2 regions of the Jeotgalibacillus malaysiensis genome follow, and region 2 is predicted to be linked to the other one. Evidence: riboswitches for the same ligand, from Rfam matches in the RefSeq annotation. Region 2 holds a riboswitch; the other holds the start of a gene.

Region 1 (11,948 bases), 1.5 Mb from region 2:
TCTTTATCTGTAGATGAGGCACTCTACCTGCAGGAAGATGAGCAGGAGCCTGTTAGAGAGCCACAGTCAACACCGCCTGTTCAGCAGACACCTGAATTTGATGACCTGGACTCAATTGATTCAATCGAAATTGAGCGTGAAGAAATTCAGGAAGAAAAAGAAGAAGATTTAGATGACCTTTTAGGAAGTTTCTTGGATAAAATGAATAAATAAATGATTAAAAAGGAATCTATTGGATTAGATTCCTTTTTAATTTTATTAACTAATTTACATATTTTATAAAAATATTAATATATTAAAGTTATAGTTATGAACAGAAGAGTGTTAAGTCATGTTTGAAAAATAAATTATTTGATGAATTACCAATTCAGTGGAACGAAACGTAAGGCGGCGACTCCGGGACGATTAGTGGGAAGCTGAGACCCCGCAAGGCGAAGCCTGAGGAGGCTCAGCAACCACCGTCCGGAAAGCGTCCGCCTGAAGTGTAGTGTAACGATTAAAAAAAGCGGAACATTTTTATAAATGTCCCGCCCCTAAAATCTATTCTTCCAAACGACCCTCTGCTTTCATCTTCCTGCGTCGACTGTTCATAAATAAAATAACAGCTCCGACTGTAGAGAAAAATAAAACCATATAATCAAATGGTACAGGATCTTCTTTCGTTACGATCAAATAAAAAATTCTGATTGAATTTATGAGTAAAACAACACTTAAAATTAAATCCAGTTTTCTTAAGTCCACAATGTACCCCTTTCAAAAATCACTTATCCACATGTGGAAAAAGTTTAGCGATTTCGACAATCACTTGAGACGCTTTTTCCATGTTATCCACAGAGATATACTCAAATTTCCCGTGGAAGTTCTCTCCACCAGTGAAAACGTTCGGTGTTGGCAACCCCATATATGAGAGCTGGGAACCATCTGTACCACCGCGGATCGGCTCAATGATCGCATCGATACCAAGTGAATTCATCGCTTCTTCAGCAATATCCACGATGTGTCGCACAGGCTCAATCTTTTCACGCATATTGTAGTACTGGTCTTCAATTGTCATTTCAACAGTACCTTCACCGTGCTTAGCGTTTACTTCATCTGCTACGCGCTGCAATGTGGATTTACGTTTTTCAAATTTATCACGGTCATGGTCACGGATGATGTATTGAAGCTCCGTTTTTTCGACATCCCCATTCATCTGCATCAAATGGAAAAAGCCTTCATAGCCGGCCGTAAATTCAGGCGCTTCATTTAAAGGAAGCATCTGATTCAGCTCCATTGCAATCTTTAGTGAGTTCACCATTTTATTTTTAGCTGTGCCTGGGTGAACGTTCGTCCCATGAATCGTCAGCTTTGCGCCGGCTGCGTTAAAGCTTTCGTATTGAAGTTCTCCAAGTGGACCGCCATCAATTGTATAGGCGTAGTCAGCATCAAAGCGTTTTACATCAAACTTGTGAGGGCCGCGGCCAATTTCTTCATCCGGTGTAAAAGCAACACGGATTCTGCCATGCTTGATTTCAGGATTTTGGATCAGGTGTTCCATTGCTGTTACAATCTCAGCAATACCGGCTTTATTATCTGCACCTAACAGCGTTGTGCCATCAGTTGTGATGAGGGTGTGACCTTTGTATTTGCTCAGCTCAGGGAACTCAGCAGGTGACATTGTCACTTTTTCGTTTAACTGAATATCTCCACCGGTATATTCAACTACCTGGGGATTTACATTTGTTCCTGTAAAATCAGTCGCTGTATCAACGTGTGCAAGAAAGCCGATCGTTGGAATGTCACCTTCAGTATTTGCAGGAAGGGTAGCCATTAAATAACCGTGGTCATCTGTTTCAACGTCTTCCAGGCCAATTTCTTTAAGCTCTTTTTCTAAATGGCGAAGCAGATCCCACTGCTTTTCAGTGGAAGGTGTGGCAGGAGAATTTGGATCAGATTGTGTATCGATTTTTGCATATGTAATCAAACGGTCCATCAATTTCTGTTGCATGAGTCAACCTCCAGCATTTTTCTTTATTATAGCATGTAAAAGCACCAGTCAGGGAAACGCCCGACTGGTGCTTATCTGTTAAACGGGTCCGGTTTGCAGAGACTGCTGACGGATCCATGGCTTTAATTTTACGAATAACGGTATAAACAGTGCTGCGACACATGCTGATTTAATTAAGTTAAATGGAATAATCGCGCCGGTTGTCAGTCCTAATTTAACAGCTGGATCAAGCATGTAATCCATTCCAAAGAACCACGCATACGCAGGCAGAATCAGAAAGTAATTCAGTACTGCAAGCAGCAGAACCATTAATATAGTTCCTGCTACAAGCCCTTTAGCGAGTGCGCTTTTTGTTTTGCGTTTGTGGTAGAAGAACGCTACCGGCAGGATGAAGGCACATCCGGCAATAAAGTTTGAAAGCTCGCCGATAGGAACGCCACTGCCTTTAAAAAGATAGTACAAAATATTCTTTAATGCTTCAACAATCACACCAGCCATTGGTGAAAACATGATTGCTGCAAGTAAAGCAGGCACATCACTGAAGTCAATTTTCAGGAAATCCGGTAAAAACGGAAGTGGAAAATTGAGCATCATCAGTAAGAATGCCACTGCGCTAAGCATGGATAGCTTAACTAAAAGTTGTGTGTTTTTTAACATGAGTAGCTCCTGTCCTCGTTCCACACAGAAGTTTCGGCTTCGTACACAAATAAACCCTGCAGATTCGGCGCAATCAGCAGGGAGAATTCAGCACGAAATAAAGGGTCAGCTTTTGCAAATCCCTTATTCTTGCCTCCATCTTCTCCCATCCAGACTATACTGTCGGCCTCCGGTTCTCACGGAGTCAGCAAATAGCTCCCTATTCGCTCGCGGGCTCACTCTTACATTTACCGCCGGTCGGGAATTTCACCCTGCCCTGAAGATGGAACGATATTTAGTTTAGGATTTTAGTATAGCGCAGAGTGAATTCTTATTCAATTTAAAAGTTTTGCGCTGTAAGTTTGGCAGTTGATTTCCGTTTCAGGGGGACGCTTTCCGCGGCCGGGCGGTGAGCCAGCAGGCTTCGCCATGCTTGGTCTCACACGTCCCTTCCTGCCGCAGGAGTCGCCCCCTTCCACTTCAATCCCCTGCTGTGCAAAAACTAATATTGATTTTTATAAATAACATACCTAATAAGAAAGTGAAAATGTCCTACAAAAATGATAAAAATAAAGGATTATTAGTACATTTAATAGAATATTACGTAGAACGAAACAAACAGGGAGGATTTTATTAGATGATTAACTTCAGACAGCCGGATGTTGAGAATTTTTTTCAGACATTCGGCATTCAGACATTTACAGTAAATAAAGAAGAAACACAGCTCGTATTCAGTACAAATCTGAACGGGAAATATAACCTTTGGGCAATGGATCTGCCAAATGCATTTCCATACCCGCTCAGCTTCCATAATCAGAGCTGTTCAGAACTTGCGTACGACAAGCAGGGGCGCTACATTCTGGCAATTATGGATCAGGACGGGGACGAGAATGGTCAGATTTATGCCGTACCGCCAGCGGGTGGAAGTCTAGAACCGCTTCGTACGCATGAAGGTGCCCGGCACATGGGACTGAATCTGAGTAAAGATGGTGAGCGACTGTATTATACTTCTACTAAAGAAGATCCGACTTACCTCAAGTCGTATTGCTATGAGCTGAAAGAACAAGAAGAAAAGGTTATCCATGAAGGAACCGATGCAGCAACGTATCTTACAGCAAAAAGCCCTGATGAACAGGCGATTGTCTATGTAAAGCACTATGCAAATACGTATGTCCTAGCATTTGTAAAAAAGGACGGTCAGGAAATTTATCTGACGCCTGATCGTAAAGAACAGCATACAGTTTCAGGAGTAGAATTCGTTTCAGATCAGCAGATTTATTTTACAACGAACTACGGTGAGGATTTCTCCTACCTTGCCCGCTTTAACTTAAAGGATGAATCATTCGAAAAAGTTGCTGCAATAGAAAAAGAAGACTTCGACGGCGTTTACTATGACCAATCTTCAAACAGCCTCTATATCAGAGCTGAAAAAGGTGTGAAAGACAAGCTGTATCAATTCGATTTGAAAGAAGAAACGTTAAACGAAATTGATATCCCAACCACTGAAATTGCAGGACTGAAGGTAGCGGACTCAGGCAACCTTTACCTCGCAGGCAGAACCGCTGTCAGACCGGCAAACATTTATATGAGAAAAGACGGCCAGTGGAAGCAGCTGACAAAGTATAACGTGCCGGGCGTAAAAGAAGAGGATATGGCAGAGCCTGAGCTTCACACTTACAAGTCATTTGACGGACTGGAAATCGAAGCACAGTTCTTCAAAGCGAAGCCTGAAAACAGCAATGGTCATGTCATTCTATGGCCACACGGCGGACCACAGGCGGCAGAACGTGCAACATTCCGTTCTCTGTTTCAATTCCTGGTCTACCGCGGCTACAGCATATTCGCACCAAACTTCCGCGGCTCAACAGGATACGGACTGAAGTTCTCTAAAATGGTCGAAGGCGACTGGGGACACGGCCCACGTCTAGATAATATTGAAGGACTGGAATATTTATTTAAAAAAGGACTCGCAGACCGCGACAAAGTCCTGCTCATGGGAGGAAGCTACGGCGGTTACATGGCACTGCTCCTGCACGGCCGCCACGCAGACTACTTCAAAGCAGTCGTCGACATTTTTGGACCATGTAACCTGTTCAGCTTTATCGAATCAGTCCCCGAACACTGGAAGCCGGTCATGAAGCAGTGGGTTGGAGACCCGGTAGAAGATAAAGAAAAGCTGACAGAGGATTCACCGATTGAATACCTGGATTCAATGACTAAACCAATGTTTGTCATCCAGGGTGCAAAGGATCCGCGCGTGGTCAAAGCGGAATCAGATCAGATTGTTGAAGCGCTGAAAGGAAAAGGGCGTGATGTGAAGTACCTTGTGCTGGATGATGAGGGGCACGGATTTTCGAAGAAGGCGAATGAGATGAAGGTTTATGAGGAAGTGCTCGAGTTTTTTGATCAATATATTTAAGGTTGAATCCGTCTGATTATATCAGGCGGATTTTTTTGTATAGATCTGAAAAAAATGGAGAGAATAAAAGTAAGTGGTTAGTTTTTCTGAGATAACGTTATATTTTCATTATGTAGAACAAAAATACACTGGATTTAATGAAAAATGTATATTTAAAGATTTTTTGTTTTTCTAACAGATAACTATCTTTAATTCAAAGTAATGTTTATTGGTAATAAGTTATAAAGAAATAATGATTGATAAATAAATCACTTTAAAATTCATATTAAAGGTAAAAATATAATAACAAAATACTATTTTTAATGTGAAAAAATGTGTATTTATAACCTTTATTTACATATGATATTTCTGTAATGTGAAGTAGATTACATTTGTTGCGCTGTCATGTGAAATTTTACAAAGGAGCTTTAACGATGAAAAAACATCTATTTTTCACACTATTAGCATTCACAATTGTTGCAATGCTTCCAACTATTGTTTCTGCAGAAGGTGTTACATCTTCTATTCAGGAAAAGGTTTATGTCTTAACAGATCAAGAGAAAAAACGCTGGGGAATCAGCGACGATGCGTCCAACCCTGTAGAAACAACAGCTGGATGGAACCAGGCACTGAAGTGGGCTGGCGAGCAAGGATATACGACTTTCCGTGTTGAGGATGGGCATTATTTGATTGCGAAGGGAGAAAAAATTCATGACCAGAAAGCTAGAATTAATATGGTTGGAAACATGAAACTTTCTCTCGATAAAGATGTTGTGTTAGAAAAAGAAACAAATCAGTGGGAGGCATATAGTCTTTTACACGTAGGATCTGTTGAAAATGTGATTATCGAAGGCGGACAATTTGTTGGAGATCGTGAGACACACGACTACTCAGTTCCGGGTAAGGGGTTATCCGGAACTCATGAATGGGGAAATGGCATTAATCTTAGTGGTTCCAAAAACGTAATTATTAATGACGTAAAAATGAAAAATTTCTCAGGGGATTCAATGGAGATTGCTGGATCTATTTCAAGTGGATATTATATTAGGCATACAGATGTAACAGCCGGAGGAATTAATAGTGACGGAACTTTTAATAACGATACTGGCAAGGTAAGATCTGATAATAAAGAATTAACTGATCTAAATAAATCTAATAAAGAATTGAACTTCTGGTTGCCAAATGGTGTTGGTAAGAAAGGTTTCGATATCTATTATTATGATCAGAATGATCGTTTTATTTCAGCTGAAAAAGACTTATCTTTCTTTAAGTCAGCATTAAATGTTCCTGAGAATGCTGCTTATTATCATGCAGTATTCGACGGTGAGGTAAATGACAGTATCAAAATTAATCCCGTTTATATTAACAGAAGTCAAAATGTACAAGTTCTAAATTCTGATTTAGGTTATAGCAGAAGACAAGGAATTAGCGTAGTGGGTGGAAAAGATATTCTAATTAAAAATAATCGTATTCACCATGTTAAAGGTACTGCACCTCAAAGTGGAATTGATCTTGAAGGTGGATTCTATACAAATAAAGATATAAAGATTCATTCAAATCATTTTCATGATAACAATAAGTATGATGTAATTTTATTTGATGGTAGTCACGCAGAGGTTAAAGGTAACTTGTTTGAATCTAATGCCATAGGAGTAGCTGTCTCAAGCCCTTTTGATTATGCATCGATTATTGATAATAAGTTCAAAAACGCAGGTTTACTTGTGGTTGGAAATCAAAGCGAATTTAAAAAAAACGATATGGAAGATTCGAGCGTAAGATTAAGTGGATCAAAACTATTATTTGAAGGAAATCAACTTACTAACACTTCTCTTCACATGAGCGGTAAAAAAGATTATGACATTACAATAAAAGATTTAAATGCTCATAATAGTGATGTATATATTGATGATGAAGCAGTAAAATTTGCTAATGTTCATATCAGTGGAGAAGAAGGTACACTTCATGGGCCAGGATCAGCAAAAAGCACTTTTACAAATTTAAAAGTTTCTGGATTTAACTCTTTGTCATTACCAGCAGGTGTATATGACGGTTGTTCTTTTATAAGTGAAAATGCATCAGTACAAATCAATAAAAACAACCGCTACAAAATAAATAATTGTAAAATTGAATCGAAAAGTGACTTACTTTCAGTAAATAACCAGCCAGAAGTAGAAATTAAAAATAGTATATTTACTTTAACTGAAGATATTGGTTATGGTGCAGCGCTTTTTATACGTGGAGCTAAAAAATTTGAACTGAGTCAATCTGATATTTATGCAAAAAACAATACGGTTACACATACACCAGTCATGAAATTTGGACCTTATGGTTCTCCTAAGCCCTCTAATATTCATAATGTATCAATAATGGACGTTAATATTTATGGGAATCCTAAATATAAAAATGTGATCGGACTTGATACAACTAATTCGGGAACTGATGCACCACCATACAAATTAACTAATGTTAATATTCATTACGGAAAAGCAATCTTAAAACCATCTGATCAAATAAAATAATCATACACTGTGTAGTATAAATAAAGTTTAATTAGTTATTTAATGGAGCTGAAAATTTTGGATTTCAGCTCCTATTTTTTATTATCTACATAGGATCTCCAATTAATACAAATGTTCAGGCTTGACAAAAAATTACACCACATGTTAAATTCGAAATGTTCTTTATATAGAACAATCGAGCGAACGGAGGTGTCTTATGCGAGAAGAATGGTCAAAGCCTACATTACACTGCCTGGAAGTATCTTCAACAATGAAATTTTGGGGTGGTGGGCATCATGGTGGAGGGTGGAAAGACAAGGACGATGAGGATGATATCGACCAAATGTCTTAAGCCTTCACTTATCGACAGCCGGAGAGAGAGGGTGTCTCCGGCTTTAAAAAAGAGGTGAACCTTTGTGTATAAAATCATTACTACTCCTGAAGAGGAAGCTGCATTTAGAGGTATATGGAATAAGGCCACGGCTGAAGCGGGCTGGTTGGATGACCCATATTATCAGGAAGCTGTTCGCTATTTTATTTTACACAACTCGCATAAAAACATCATTGGCACCATAGAGTTTGTACCTTGCACGATGATACCTGCTGAAAAAATAAATTACAGATACTCTTCTGGGGCTTTTTTAAAAGACACTGTCTGGGAAATTGATCGTGTTACACTTGTTGAAGGATACAGAAAAAAAGGATTTATGAAATACATTTTTAAAGCGATCAAGCATCATTATAAGACCTACCAGCCAGAAGGTTATATCGGATTAATGGATAAGAAATTCTATGATAACATTCAGAGGTTTTGTGGAAGTGACCTTAAAAAAACCGGACCGGTCTGGCGCAATCAAAATTCTGCATTAGTTCCGGTGTATTTTCCTGTAAAAGAAATCGCCAAAAGAAAAAAGTACCTCTATTATGCCAAAATTGCTTTTTATTACTCTTATTTAAATTATAAAAAGCTAAGAATAAAATGGGTACCTGGTCTGAAATTAAGAAAGGTTAAAAAACGTATTGACATGTTCTTTATAAAGAACTAAAATGAGAGAGAATATAAATCTATCAGAATAATCTATATTTATTTTAATTGATAAGGCGAAAAGCCTAATTTTTTTAACTAAATCGTTCTTTATAAAGAAAAAGTCAAGAGTGGAAGGTGATAACGTTGAACCAGAAAAGTAACGGCTCATATACACCAGGATCCAGGGATATAAATCTACTGGAATACATTCAAGTTATTAAGAAGAGGCTGATTCTAATCATTCTTCTCGCAGTTGCATTCGGAGGGTTAGCGTACTATTACAATAATTTGAATTACTCACCATTATATCAGACGTCAACACGGGTAATTATTACGTCAACTGATGTATCCATGAAGACGCTCATGGTAATGATGAAGGATCCAACAGTTATGGATCAGGTAGCAGCAGATCTGGGAATTGATCGTTCTCCGCAGGCGCTGTCTTCTCAGGTTACAGTCGAGCAGCTGGATGAATCACAGGTTGTAAGTCTATCAGTTACTGACAGTGACCCCGAATTGGCTGCAGCGATTGCAAATGCTACAGCAGCAAACTTTAAAGTGCAGGCACGCAGCTTATTAGCATTTGAAGCAGTTCAATTACTGACAGAAGCGCAGCCTAATTATGGACCAATTAATCCAATCAGTAACCGGACTGTCTATATGGCAGCAGCAGCAGGGTTCGCTCTAGGAATCGGACTTGCGTTCTTTATGGATACCTTAGATAACGCAATCAGAAAAGAAGAAGAAATTGAAACGTATCTTGGCATCCCGGTCATCGGTAAAATCCCGGACGGCAGAAAGAAAAAGGTGTTAAAGCAGCCTAGAAAGAAAGTAACACCAATTAAAGGCGGTGAAACGATTGATATTGCAAAAAAAGCAGTCGACAGCGGCAGATAAAAAAAGAAAGCTTTATACGTTTTTATATCCGGATTCGGGTATGACCGATCAATTTCACACAATGCGAACCAATATTAAATTCTTAACTGAAAATAAATCAGTGAAGACAGTTTTATTTACCTCATCAGCTAAGAAGGATGGCAAAACAACAGCAGCTGTTAATCTGGCTTCCTTATTGGCACACCAGAAAGAAAAGGTGCTGCTGATTGATGCAAATTTAAGAAATCCAGTGATCCATCATTACTTCCAGCTGGAAAACAACGAAGGACTAACAGCTGTTTTAAAAGGCAAAAAGCATTTAAATGAAGTATTGATCAAAAATGATTTAAATAAACTGGATGTGTTAACAGGCGGTCAGGGTGAATACAATCCGGCAGAGCTGTTGAGCGGGGAACAGATGAAGCAACTGCTCCAGAAGGTTTCTCAGGATTATGATGCAGTCATTATTGATGGACCGAATATGATTGATTACACAGAAACCAGGGTTTTAGCGCATATCTCAGATGGTGTCATTATTGTAGTCAGAAGAGGCAAGACACTGATCGACCGGGGCATTGAACTAAAGCGGATCCTTGAATTAGCACATGCAAATATCATTGGTGCGATTATTAATAATCGTTAATTTTTTCGATTGAATGTTCTTTATTAAGAATAAACAGTGATGTCTCCTGACTGTTATCAATGGAGGCACTCGTTCATGCTGTGGGTTGGAAAAACCTTAGACGCCAGTCGTCGTTGGTATGGAGTGAGGGCGGGTTAAATGCCCACTTGTATTTATAAAATAGATAGATAAAGTGATGGTCCGGACTTTATCTATCTATTTTTTCACTTACTAGAAAGGAGGAACATCATGTCTTATAAATACAGGCTCTCCCTGTTTATCTTAATTGATACTTCGATCGTTTGTATGGCGATCTTTTTCAGCAGCTTCCTTGTGAACGCCAGTATAGAAGTATTTACTTTCCCTATTATTTTAATGGCTGGCGTACTTGTTACATCACACCTATTGTTTTCATTTCGCTACCATTTATACAAAAAGGCCTGGGAGTATGCGAGTATCAGTGAACTTGCAGCGATCTGTAAAACAGTCTTTTTGTCCATGATTGTGTTAGTGATTACTCAACAGCTGGTACTTGGAGAAGTTGCTTTCAGATTACTTGCTGTCACACTTCTGCTCATGCTTTTCTTTATCGGTGGATCAAGATTTGCCTGGAGACTTTTCAGAGACCGGGTGATCAGCCAGAGGGTCAATAAAAAGAGAACGCTCATTATCGGTGCAGGGTCAGCGGGGACGATGATTGCCAGGCAGTTAAAACATAATAGAGATTGCGACATGCTTCCGGTTGCATTTATAGATGATAATGTGAGGAAGCAGCAGCTTGATATTATGGATATCCCGGTGGCAGGAAGAGTTGAAGATATAGAAAAAACAGTGAGCGCATATCGGATAGATAATATTATTATTGCAATCCCTTCCTTAAGTAAGAAGCAATTGAACCGAATCTTTCAGGAATGCTCTAAAACGGATGCTGAAACAAAAATCCTGCCGATGATTGAAGATCTGGTCAGTGGAAAAGTATCAGTGCACGAGGCAAGGGATGTTCAGGTTGAGGATTTACTTGGACGGGAACCGGTTGAGCTGGATCTCAAACAAATTTCCGAAAAACTGAAACACAAAACGGTTTTAGTCACAGGGGCAGGAGGATCAATCGGATCTGAAATTGTCCGTCAGGTAAGCCGCTTTGAACCGAAAAAGATTGTCTTACTCGGTCACGGTGAAAATAGTATCTATAAAATTCATATGGAGCTTCAGCCTCTTTTAAAAGACTCTGAGATTCAGCTGCACGCAGAAATTGCAGATATCCAGGATTATAAAAAGATGGTGACAGTCATGAGTGAATATCAACCGGACATCATCTACCATGCAGCCGCTCACAAGCATGTACCGCTCATGGAACAGAATCCGGAAGAAGCCATAAAAAATAACCTCATTGGTACAAAAAATGTTGCAATGGCCGCTCATCAGGCGGGCGTACAAACCTTTATTATGGTATCTACCGATAAGGCTGTGAACCCGACCAGCGTCATGGGCGCAACTAAACGACTGTCTGAAATGGTTGTACAGTATATGAATCAAGTGAGTGAAACCACCTTTGCAGCAGTAAGGTTTGGAAATGTGTTAGGAAGTAGAGGTAGCGTAATTCCTCATTTTAAAAGACAGATTGAACAGGGCGGACCCATTACAGTAACGCATCCTGATATGGTGAGATACTTTATGACGATTCCTGAAGCATCAAGACTTGTGATTCAGGCGGGAGCACTGGCTAAAGGTGGAGAGATCTTTGTACTCGACATGGGAGAGCCTGTGAAGATTGTCGACTTGGCTCGGAACATGATCAAACTATCTGGTTATCAATATGAAGAAATCGGTATAGAGTTCATTGGTATGAGACCTGGTGAGAAGCTTTATGAGGAGCTTTTGAACGAAGCTGAAATCAGTAAAGA
Region 2 (11,948 bases):
TAAAAGGATTGAACGGCAGCGGGTATAAATGGAAGGGACGGATCTACCAATGAAGAGGATATGTATCGTCGGGGCCGGTCTTGGCGGACTTTCTGCTGCCATCAGGCTCCAGTCAATCGGATATCAGGTTACAATTATAGAAAAAAACGACCATGCCGGCGGCAAAATGATGCCGGTCAAATTAGGTGAGTATCACTTTGACTTTGGACCAAATACGATTACAATGCCGTGGGTTTTTAAAAATGTTTTAAAAGATACAGGATTCGATTTGAATGACTACCTTTCATTTATCAGGCTCGAACGTCATACTAAAAATATCTTTTCAGATGGTACAGTTTTTACTCAATCAGTCCATCCGGATGAAATGATTAAACAGCTTAATGAAATTGATCCTGAAGCTGCTTCTCTATACTGGGATTACCTGATAGAAATCGAACGTCTGTACAGCATTTCTGAAAAAGCATTTTTCCCAAAGGCCATTACATCACTGTGTGATTTTCTCGATCCTGCTATGGCAAGAGCATTTATGCGGGTCAGGCCATTTAAGAAACTGTATAAATTTAATCAGAAATACTTTTCAAATCCTGACATCCAGAAAGTTTTTAATCGATATGCGACATATATTGGTTCTTCTCCTTATCAGAGTCCTGCTACTTTTGCGATGATTGGCTATCTGGAAATGGTATCAGGTGTATTTACTGTTAAAGGTGGAAATACCAAAATTGCTACTGCTTTTGAAGACGTATTTATAAAACTTGGGGGGGAAATAGTCTTTAATGAAACTGTCAAGGAAATTACGGTTAAGCAGAAATATGCTCAGTTATTAGTGACTGAAAGCGGACGTACTTTTGAGTTTGATCAGATCATTATAAATGGGGATTTTGTGACATCAACAAAAAATCTGATAAAGGAGTCTGACCGTCCAGGTTTAACGGACCGGAAGCTTGATCAGTACGAACCCTCTATTTCGGCTTTTGTCATATTAGCAGGGTTAAAAGAATTTCAACCGGATATACATCATCATCAGGTATATTTTCCTGAACATTACGATCAGGAATTTGAAGATATCTTTACACATAAAAAAATGCCGGATGATCCAACAATCTATATTAGCCACAGTGCTTATACAGACAGGAGTATAACAAAAGGCAGCAATCTGTTTATACTTGTGAACGCACCGGCAGCAGAAATACCCGATATTCAATCATATAAAGAGAAGATCTACCGTAAACTTGAGGATAAAGGGATTCCAATCAGTGAACAGCTTGAATGTGAAAAGATATTTACACCAGACTCTTTGAAACATCTTTTTAAAGCTTATAAAGGGTCAATTTACGGGATTTCTTCAAATTCAATGAAGGACGCATTTTTACGACCCGGTAATAAGAGCAGATTTGTTCATAATCTTTATTATACCGGGGGCTCCACACACCCTGGCGGAGGTTCTCCAATGGTCGTAATGAGTGGGTTAAATGTTGCAGAATCAATCATAAAAGAAAACGGCTCTTTCCGTTTGAATTGATTCAGGTATAATAGACGGGTAATGAATTTTTAGATTGGAGTATCACATGAAGAAAATATTGTTTACAGGCGGAGGTTCGGCAGGTCATGTCTCAGTGAACACTGCACTCATTCCTGAATTTGTGAAAAATAAATGGCATGTCTCTTACATCGGTTCAAGAGATGGAATTGAAAAAGACATAATTACAGAAAAATTTCCGGATGTTCCTTATTACGGTATTTCAAGTGGAAAGTTAAGAAGGTATTTTTCAGTAAAAAACTTCTCAGATCCTTTCCGTGTTCTCGCTGGTACTGTACAGGCATACCTGAAAATTAAAAAAATTAAGCCTGATGTCATTTTTTCTAAAGGCGGATTTGTATCTGTGCCGGTTTTGCTGGCAGCAAAACTGGCTGGAGTACCGGTGGCAATCCACGAATCTGATGTAACACCTGGACTTGCGAACAAATTAGCGATGCCTTTTGCGACGAAGATTTATACGACATTCAGAGAAACGCTTCAATATGTACCTGCAGAAAAAGCCACCTGTGCAGGTGCGATTATCCGTGAGGAGCTTTTTAGCGGATCGAGAGAAAAAGGAATGACATTTGCAGGGTTGGACCAGCCAAAGCCTGTCATATTAATCATGGGTGGCAGTCTTGGTGCCAAGGGTATTAATACGACTGTCAGAAATGCCCTTCCTGAATTAACAGAGCATTATTCTATTATTCATTTGTGCGGTAAGGGAAATGTCGTTGAAAATCAAAATCCTGATTATATTCAGTATGAATTCGTTTCAGGTGAGTTACCGGATCTGATCGCAGCATCGGACTTAGTTATTTCAAGAGCAGGATCAAATTCAATTTTTGAATTTCTCGCTTTAAAAAAGCCGATGATTTTAATTCCTCTGTCAAGAGAAGCAAGCAGAGGAGACCAGATATTAAATGCTAATTCTTTTGTACAGCAGGGCTTTGCATTAAAGCTTGAAGAAGAAGAATTAACAACTGAATCTCTCCTCACAGCTGTCAGACAGTTAAGAGATCAGCAGTGGACGATGATTGAGAAGATGGATGAAGCACCTCCTTCGTACACGATCAGTCAAATGGCACAGGAAATAACAGAGCTATCAAAAAACAGCGGACTTTAGTTTGCTGTTTTTTTTGAGCTCAGAATCCGTTTACCCCTGACCAGACAGGGAAAAGTAAAACATTGAATAACAGGAGGTTTGAGAATATGGACGTATTAGTTATCGGAGCGGCCGGAACAACTGGAAAACTCACAATTAATAAGCTTGCTAAAAGAAATAAATATTATGCAAGAGGAATGGTCAGAAAAGAATCACAGTTTGAAGAAATTGAAAAGCTGGGTGGTCTTCCAGTGCTTGGTGACCTTGAAGGTGATTTTGAACAGGCATTTGATGAAGTTGATGCGGTGATATTTGCAGCAGGTTCCGGAGGTCATACCGGTAACGATAAAACAAAAGCTGTAGACGAGAATGGGGCGATCAGGGCAATAGACCTCTCAGTGAAAAAAGGGATTAAAAAATTTGTGATGTTAAGCGCAATTGGAGCAGGTGATTTGTCAACGATGGAAATCAGTGATGATATGAAAACCTATTACGATGCGAAACATAAAGCAGACAAACATCTTGAAAATAGCGGTTTAAACTATTCAATCGTTAGACCTGGACTGCTGACTAATAACAATGAAACAGGAAAAATCAGAGCTGATGAGGTTCTAACTGACCGTTCAGGTGACATCACAAAGGCTGATGTTGCAGCAGTTCTTGTTTTAGCGCTTGAACATGAAAATCTTAACAATAAAGCAGTTGAGATATTAAATGATGAAGAAGATATGATTACAGCACTCAATAGGATATAAAAAAATCACCGGACAATGGTCCGGTGATTTTATGCTTCGAGTGCATTTTCAGTTTCATTCTGCGTACGCATATGGACGAGCGTATATAAATCTTTAGTTATAACATAAAGATTAAATAGATTTTCTTCTCTATTAATCTCATCATAAAGTGCTTTGTTCGTTTCATTCGCCGATACAACATAAGGAAGTTTTTCTGCTGCTTTTTGTGATCTGAGATTTGTTTTTCTGATTCTGAGGTAAACATTTTCAATTCCAAGCTCGTAAAATAATTCATTGAAAAAAGCTTCTTTAGCAGCCTGGTTGTATCCGAGGCCGTGGTAAGGCTTACCGAGCCAGGTACCTAGAAAGCCACTATTATTTTGCACATCAAATAAGCTGATCGTGCCTGCGGGATTTCCCCATTCATCTAAAATCGTTCTTGAAATGATCTCACCGCGTTCTTCAGCTTCTATCATCTGTTTGATCATAAACAATAATTCTTCAGAAGAAGATGCTTTTTGTCTGATATAAGGGTATACGTCTGGATGTGTCATTAATTCAAACAGCGCCTGGCTTTCGTGTACGTCACGTTTTTTTATCATGGTTTTAGCCCTCCATAAAAGGGCAGTATCCTGACAGGACCTGTAGAACACCACCCTCGAAATTTTTCATTGCGTTCATAAAAAATTTCGGGGTGGGAATCGAACCCACTAGAACCAGCTGATCAGCTGGTGGCGCACCATTTGCCTTCCCTCCATAACAGACTCATATGACAGTCTTATGGCATCTTTGTATCGTAAACTTATTTAGTTTCTTCTACATATTTGCATCTAAATCATACAAAAAAAATGTGCATTTGAGAATAGTTTTTTTGCCTTATTTGAAAATTATTTTTTCTGGTCCTGATAGACAATATCCCCTTTGATCATCGTGAATACAGGTGAAGACATAAAATGCAGTGGATGCTCACTCCAGAGTACCAAATCAGCTTCTTTTCCAGGCTCAATGCTGCCGATTTTATCGCCTATTCCAAGGTTTTTTGCAGGATTAATGGTAATGGCTTCAAGTGCTGCCTGAATAGATAATCCCTCACGCACAGCGATCGCTGCACAGACATTCAAATATTGAATAGGCGTATAGGGATGGTCTGTAGTAATGGATACTTCAATTCCGGCGTCATGGAGTACCTGATACGTTTTCCAAGATTTATTTCTAAGCTCTACTTTTGATTTTCTGGTAAATGTAGGGCCTACACATACTTTTGCTCCGGAGCGTTTCACTTCATCTGTAATCAGATGTCCTTCTGTACAATGCTCGATCCTCAGATCCAGATCAAATTCCTCAGCAAGCCGGATTGCAGTAACAATATCATCTGCACGATGAGCGTGAATTCTGACCGGTATTTCCCGGCTTAAAGCTTTTTGAAGTGCACTTAACCGGAGGTCATTTGTGCCGTCAAAGTTTTTTGCAAGGTAGAGCTGCTCTCTTAGCATCCCCATAATTCCCATACGGGTGATCGAATCATTAGAACCATTTGAATGCATCCGTTTCGGATTTTCTCCCAGCGCCATTTTCAAGCCGGATTCCGGGTTTACGATCATAGATTGAACTGTTTTCCCATTCGTTTTAATAATCGCAGTAATCCCACCGATCACATTCGCACTCCCCGGCAGTATATTCACTGTCGTAACCCCGTGTGACCGGGCATTTAAAAAACCTTCATCGAGCGGATAAACACCATCGATTGCACGAATGTGAGGGGTCATCGGCTCAATCGATTCATTCGCGTCATTTCCCGCCCATCCTGTTCCTTCATCATAAAGTCCAAGATGAGTGTGTACATCAATCAGGCCCGGAGTCAAATGCTGTCCCGAGCAATCGATTACTTTTGCATCCTGATGTCCTATTATGGTGTCTTTTACTTCTTTAATTATGCCATTCTCAACTAAAACATCACCATACTGAATCATTGAAGAAGTAATTGGATAGACAACAGCATCCTTAAGTAAAATCTTCATGTGACAGCCCTCCTGAGTATACGATTTATAACTTAATTTTACTTGAATCAATATTAAGAGAAAAGAATTTTCAGAAAGAATACTAATTTGAGTACTGTTTCCTTTACAAATATAAGAGATATCCGACATAATAGTAAGACAATAAAATAACGTACCTTTCGGGGCAGGGTGAAATTCCCTACCGGCGGTGATGAGCAGCTGCTCTTAGTCCGTGACCCGGTGTTACCGGTGGATTTGGTGAGATTCCAAAGCCGACAGTTATAGTCTGGATGGGAGAAAGGAATTGCGTTTTAACACATGTGTTGAACGCTTATTTCGTCATGATCAAACTCCCGTCAGAAGCGGGAGTTTTTTGTGTTTATTCCTCAATATACGTATGGTCGTTACCGGGAGATGGTGTAGTTGTATGAAAAATGGATGAAAACAGCAATTAGTCTTGCTCAGGCAACGCAGGGTCAAACTTCTCCAAACCCTGCAGTTGGCAGTGTAGTTGTAAAGAATGGAAAAGTAATTGGCATGGGTGCTCATTTAAAGCCCGGAGAGGCACATGCTGAGGTCCATGCATTGCAGATGGCTGGAGATCAGGCAGAAGGTGCAACCATATATGTAACGCTTGAACCATGTTCTCATTATGGCAAAACACCGCCATGTGCCGATCTGATTATAAATAAGAAAATAAGCAAAGTTGTGATCGGCAGTACTGATCCGAATCCAAAAGTGTCAGGTCAGGGTATAAATAAATTAATAGATGCCGGAATAGAAGTGGTGACCGGTGTGTGTCAGACAGAAACCGATGCACTGAATGAATACTTCTTTCATGCAATGAAGCATAAAAAACCATTCGTGACCCTGAAAACAGCGATGTCACTTGATGGAAAAACTGCAACAAATACCGGGCACAGTAAATGGGTGACCGGTCCGGAAGCAAGAAAAGATGTTCATCGCGACAGACATCTGCATGATGCCATTCTAGTAGGCGTTAATACAGTTAAATATGATGATCCTTCATTAACGGTCAGGCTTTCGGAAGGCGGAGTATCCCCGCATAGAGTTATACTTGATACTCAGCTCTCAATTCCAATTCACTCAAAACTTCTGCATGACGGAGAATCAGCGGTTCATGTGATATGCGGAAAAAATGCGGACCGCGATAAAGAATTTAATTTAAATCAACTTAAAAATGTATCTGTTTACAGAATGAAACAGGATTCAATTCAGATCCAGTCAGTATTGACCTATCTGTTCGGACTGGGGATTCATTCTGTTTATGTTGAAGGTGGAAGCGAAATCCACGCCTCATTTATACATTCAAAAGCAGTGAACAGATTCATCTCTTATATAGCCCCAAAAATGATTACTGGTCATAATGCTAAAGGGGTTATAGGCGGTACTGGTATCGAGCACATGGATCAAGCACAAAACATGCAGATTGTTCACACAGAGATGGTTGGCACTGACCTTAAGATCATTGCAATTCCAAAGGGAGATGAATAAATGTTTACCGGTTTAATTGAAGAAGTAGGGACAGTTCACAACCTGCAAAAAGGCAAAAATTCTATGATCCTGACAATTGAGTGCTATAAAATTCTGGATGACGCTAAAATCGGCGACAGTATTTCCATTAATGGCGTGTGTCTGACCGTCACAGACCTCTCAGCGCACCAATTTTCAGTGGATGTCATGCCTGAGACGATGAAATCCACAACGCTGCATGAATTAAAAAAAGGGTCAAAAGTGAACCTTGAACGTGCAATGGCTGCAGTAGGACGGTTCGGGGGACACTTTGTAAGTGGACACGTAGACGGTACTGGCGTTATACAATCGATGAAAAGAGAAGAAAATGCCATATATATTTATATTCAAGTACCTGAGGAGCTGATCAAATACTTTATGATGAAAGGTTCAGTTGCAGTGGATGGAACTTCATTAACCGTATTTGATGTCCAAAAGAATGCGTTTATGATCTCATTGATTCCGCAGACGGCTGACGACACAATCATCGCCTCAAAATCGCCTGGCAGTATAGTAAATATAGAATGTGACATGATTGCAAAATATGTTCAAAACTTAATACAGCCACAATCTACTGGAATAGATGAATCTTATCTGAGAGAGAATGGGTTTATGTAAAGACACAGGAGGCATGATGATATGTTCAATACAATTGAAGAAGCTTTAGAGGATCTAAGAAATGGTAAGCCGGTCATTGTAGTTGACGATGAAGACCGTGAAAATGAAGGGGATTTTATCGGGTTATCAGAAAAAGCAACACCTGAGATGATCAATTTTATGATTACTGAAGGCCGGGGACTGGTCTGTACGCCTATTACTGAAGAACGTGCAGAAGAGCTTCAGCTGAAACCCATGACTGATACGAACACTGACTCACACGGTACAGCTTTTACAGTCAGTGTGGATCACAAAGACACCACAACCGGAATCAGTGCGCCTGAAAGAGCATTAACGGTAAGAGCATTAATTGATGAAGATGCAAAAGCGGCTGATTTTAAGCGTCCAGGTCATATATTTCCACTTGTCGCAAAAAAGGGAGGCGTTTTGAAAAGAGCCGGCCATACTGAAGCAGCTGTTGACCTGGCAGTGTTAAGCGGCTCAAAACCATCAGGTGTGATTTGTGAAATCATTAATGAAGACGGAACAATGGCGCGTGTACCTGAATTGCAAAAAATCGCTAAGAAGTTTGATTTGAAGCTGATCACGATTGAAGACTTGATCGCATTCAGACGAAACAAAGAACAGCTTGTGAAAAGAGAAGTTGAAACATTCATGCCTACTGAGTTCGGTGAATTCCAGGCAGTAGCCTATACTGAGATTCTGACCGGGCAGGAGCATGTTGCATTAGTTAAAGGTGATATTAAAGCTGGAGAACCAGTTCTGGTCAGGGTTCATTCAGAATGTCTGACTGGAGATGTATTCGGTTCAAACCGCTGTGATTGCGGACCTCAGCTGTACGCAGCATTGTCTCAAATTGAGCGTGAAGGTAACGGAATCCTCTTGTATATGCGTCAGGAAGGCCGGGGCATTGGCCTTGTCAATAAACTGAAAGCATATAAGCTTCAAGAAGAAGGGCTGGATACCGTTGAAGCAAATCATAAACTTGGATTTGCAGCCGACCTCAGAGATTATGGAATTGGCGCACAGATTCTGAAAGACCTGGGTGTCACACAAATGAGGCTGTTAACGAATAATCCGAGAAAAATTGCAGGTGTCAGAGGCTATGGACTTGAAGTGACAGACCGTGTAGCCATTCAGATGCCAACCAAAGAACAAAATGCAAAATACCTTGAAACAAAAAAATCCAAGCTTGGACACATGCTGAATCTATAGGAGGAATCATCAATGAAAAAAGTATATGAAGGTCATTTATCAGGATCAGGATTAAAAGTTGCAATTGTAGTAAGCAGATTTAATGAATTTATTACAGGTAAGTTATTAAGCGGGGCAGAGGATGCGCTTAAAAGACATGGCGTAGAAGAAGCTGACGTATCCGTTGCATGGGTACCTGGTGTGTTTGAAATCCCGGTCGTTACACAGCGACTGGCAAAGTCAGGGAAATATGATGCTGTCATCACACTTGGCACAGTCATCAGAGGCGCTACACCGCATTTTGAATATGTAAGTAACGAAGTATCAAAAGGTGTTGCCAAAGTAGCACTTGACGAAGGAATGCCGGTTATTTTCGGTGTGCTGACGACTGACACAATTGAGCAGGCAATAGAACGCGCTGGAACAAAAGCCGGGAACAAAGGCTGGGAAGCAGCTACTGCTGCGATCGAAATGGCCAGCCTGTTTAAAAGAATGGATGTTTAAGAACTTTTACCGGTTATCAATCTGATAGCCGGTTTTTTCACGCGAAAAGGATGACAGCAACACTTTTACATCGTATAATAAACTCTTGTGGCTCGCCGTCTAACGGTTTGAGCGGGTAGGGAGAGGGCGCTTGCAAAGGCAGGCTATATAATGAAATCAGGAGGATTTTTTGAGTTAGAACAACATGGCACTTCAGTTAAAAAGGAAGTGACCGCAGGCGTCATCGGGTTTTTTACAATCGTGTACATTGTAGCAGTCAATGCACTGATTTTATCAGAATCCGGTATGCCGTTTGAAGGTGCTGTGATCGCAACGATTGCTGTGAGTGCATTAGGTTGTATACTGATGGCATTCATCGGAAAGGCACCGATTATTTTAGTTCCAGGTATGGGGATTAACGCAATGTTCACCTATACGCTGGTTCAATCTATGGGCTTTACTTGGCAGGAAGCTTTAACGATCGTGACATTTTCAGGCGTTTTATTTGTGATTGTCGCCTTCACAAAACTGTCAGGTGTTTTGAGTGAAGCCATTCCCCAGTCATTGAAAGATGCTATTACAGTTGGGCTTGGATTCTTTTTACTATTAATTGGGCTAGAAAAAGGATCTCTCGTGATTCAGGGGGAAAATTCAATCCTTGCAATTGGACATTTTAATGAACCTCAAACACTGGCAACCATCATTACACTGCTGGTAGCGCTGGTTCTATTTATTAAAAATGTACCAGGCCACTTTTTATGGACCATTCTTTTTGGAACTGGTCTTGCCTTTTTGATGAACATTACTCCTGAAAGCGCAGGAAGCGCTGAATTGTCAGCAGATTCTGTTGTCTGGTTCCAGCTTTCATTTGACAGCTGGCTGCAGATTCCTTTCTGGATCGCTGTATTTTCAATGACAATGGTGCTCGTCTTTGAAAATATCGGTCTCGTGCACGGACATACAAACTTTATTAAACGACCTGAAAAATATTCAGGCGCGCTAAAAGCGAATGCATTGTCAGCTTTCAGTTCAGGTATACTCGGCTCAAGTCCAACTGTTTCAACAGTTGAATCAACCGCTTCGATGGCAGCCGGCGGAAGAACCGGACTGACAACACTCACTGTAGGTGTATTGTTTATCGCTTCAGCAGCGTTTATACCATTTATGAGCTATATTCCCGATCACGCGATTGCACCTATTCTGATCATCATTGGGATATTAATGATTCAGCAGATGAGACATATGAATATGGAAGATTTCACAGAATCGATTCCATCTATTATGTTGATTGTGATGATTCCTTTCACTTACAGTATTGCTGATGGTATTGCGATCGGATTTATCCTTTATCCATTATTAAAGTTCGTTACTGGAAAATGGAGAGAGGTAACTGTTCCTTTATTGATTATTTCAATTCTGTTCCTGGTTTATTTTATTCTGCATTTTCTGCCGGGAATTTAAAAATAAATATAAAATAGGGATCCGTTTAGCGGGTCCCTGTTTTTATTTGACGAGTTCCGGAATAAATTTCCTCTGGATTCTGATATATCGCTTGATCTCAGCACCGAGCTTACCCCGAACCCCTTTAAAAGGAGATGCTGTTGCAATGTCTGCAGGTGAAGGGAAGATCCCAATCGTGTTCATGTCTACACGAACCGGTCCCTGATAGACTGACTCCTTCAACCACCTGATTTGCACATCTACTTTTATCTGAAAACCGTTTTCTATTTCCGTTACTTCAAGTACTTCAAAGCGGAATTTTACATCATCCTGATTCATGAAATTCCCCCTGTTCGATTGCACGTTTTCACTATTTGTGTCATTGTATTTAAAAACAACGTTAATAATAAGGAGCTGTACTGCATGATTCCAGCAATTCAGTCACATGGATCTAAAAATAATTTTATCATAATAGATGAAAAAGATATCCAATTTAAACTTTCAGATGAGATCAGAGCCGCATGGACGAAAAAATTGTGTGATGAAACTCAGACAGATGGCATTCTATTTATTTCAGAAAGCATTAAAGCCCAGGCGAAAATGAGAGTGTTTAATTCTGATGGATCAGAAGCTTCAATGTGTGGGAATGGCCTTAGGTGTGCTGCGAGATATATTGCTGAAAGAGATAATGTTGAATCTTTTCAAGTGGAAACGATGAAAGCCGTCCTGAAAGTAGAGCAGGTTGATGAATTGTATGGAGATATCCCAACGTTTTCTGTGGAAATTTCCCCGATTTTGTTTGACCTGGAATCACTGCCTTTAAAGATCTCAGATAAAACAGAATTAATATTGGCGCCCGTTCCTGAATGGGAAAAAGATTGTCTGTATACTGCAATTGCTGTGCCTAACCCGCATATTATCACGAATGTTTCAGTTGAACTCATTAACTCAGACAGCCAGGAAAAACTTGCAACTTCTTTTAACAGTGATAATAAATGGTTTTCTGATGGCGTAAATGTCAGTTATGTAGTCGAACTGACAGAAGGTGAATTTTTTGTTAGAACCTTTGAACGAGGAGTAGGATTTACTAATGCCTGTGGAACTGCCATGTCATCATCAAGCCTGGTCCAGGTCATTGCAGGAAAACGTCAGCCAGGTGAGCCGATCAATATTTTCAATGACGGAGGCCGTGTAAAATGTGTCGTTCACGGTGAAAACGGACAGTATGATCATATTGATCTCATTGGGAATGCAACATTTACTCACACGTTAGAATTGTCCCTTAATGAGGAGGGTTACGCTGAAATTCTGAAACAAGTTGGAAC

What was found. A riboswitch is a leader RNA that binds a small molecule or an ion and turns the genes downstream of it on or off. The one in region 2 is predicted to bind FMN.
Region 1: another riboswitch for FMN. It lies ahead of LG330_RS17145 (ECF transporter S component); the one in region 2 lies ahead of ribD (bifunctional diaminohydroxyphosphoribosylaminopyrimidine deaminase/5-amino-6-(5-phosphoribosylamino)uracil reductase RibD).

What each region holds. Positions count from the first base shown of each region.
Region 1 is NZ_CP085252.1:3,300,322-3,312,269, reverse strand. It holds gene LG330_RS17160 (hypothetical protein) at 1-213, shown strand, start outside; gene LG330_RS17155 (hypothetical protein) at 541-741, opposite strand; gene pepT (peptidase T) at 761-1,987, opposite strand; gene LG330_RS17145 (ECF transporter S component) at 2,066-2,644, opposite strand; FMN riboswitch at 2,778-2,912, opposite strand; gene LG330_RS17140 (S9 family peptidase) at 3,261-5,042, shown strand; gene LG330_RS17135 (right-handed parallel beta-helix repeat-containing protein) at 5,456-7,540, shown strand; gene LG330_RS17130 (hypothetical protein) at 7,936-8,565, shown strand; gene LG330_RS17125 (YveK family protein) at 8,691-9,443, shown strand; gene LG330_RS17120 (CpsD/CapB family tyrosine-protein kinase) at 9,406-10,065, shown strand; gene LG330_RS17115 (polysaccharide biosynthesis protein) at 10,294-11,948, shown strand, end outside.
Region 2 is NZ_CP085252.1:1,821,578-1,833,525, reverse strand. It holds gene LG330_RS09875 (glycosyltransferase) at 1-53, shown strand, start outside; gene LG330_RS09870 (phytoene desaturase family protein) at 50-1,522, shown strand; gene LG330_RS09865 (undecaprenyldiphospho-muramoylpentapeptide beta-N-acetylglucosaminyltransferase) at 1,569-2,645, shown strand; gene LG330_RS09860 (SDR family oxidoreductase) at 2,732-3,379, shown strand; gene LG330_RS09855 (GNAT family N-acetyltransferase) at 3,409-3,960, opposite strand; gene LG330_RS09850 (amidohydrolase) at 4,246-5,376, opposite strand; FMN riboswitch at 5,527-5,661, shown strand; gene ribD (bifunctional diaminohydroxyphosphoribosylaminopyrimidine deaminase/5-amino-6-(5-phosphoribosylamino)uracil reductase RibD) at 5,794-6,870, shown strand; gene ribE (riboflavin synthase) at 6,871-7,506, shown strand; gene LG330_RS09835 (bifunctional 3,4-dihydroxy-2-butanone-4-phosphate synthase/GTP cyclohydrolase II) at 7,528-8,721, shown strand; gene ribE (6,7-dimethyl-8-ribityllumazine synthase) at 8,734-9,204, shown strand; gene LG330_RS09825 (NCS2 family permease) at 9,355-10,644, shown strand; gene LG330_RS09820 (hypothetical protein) at 10,687-10,962, opposite strand; gene dapF (diaminopimelate epimerase) at 11,047-11,948, shown strand, end outside.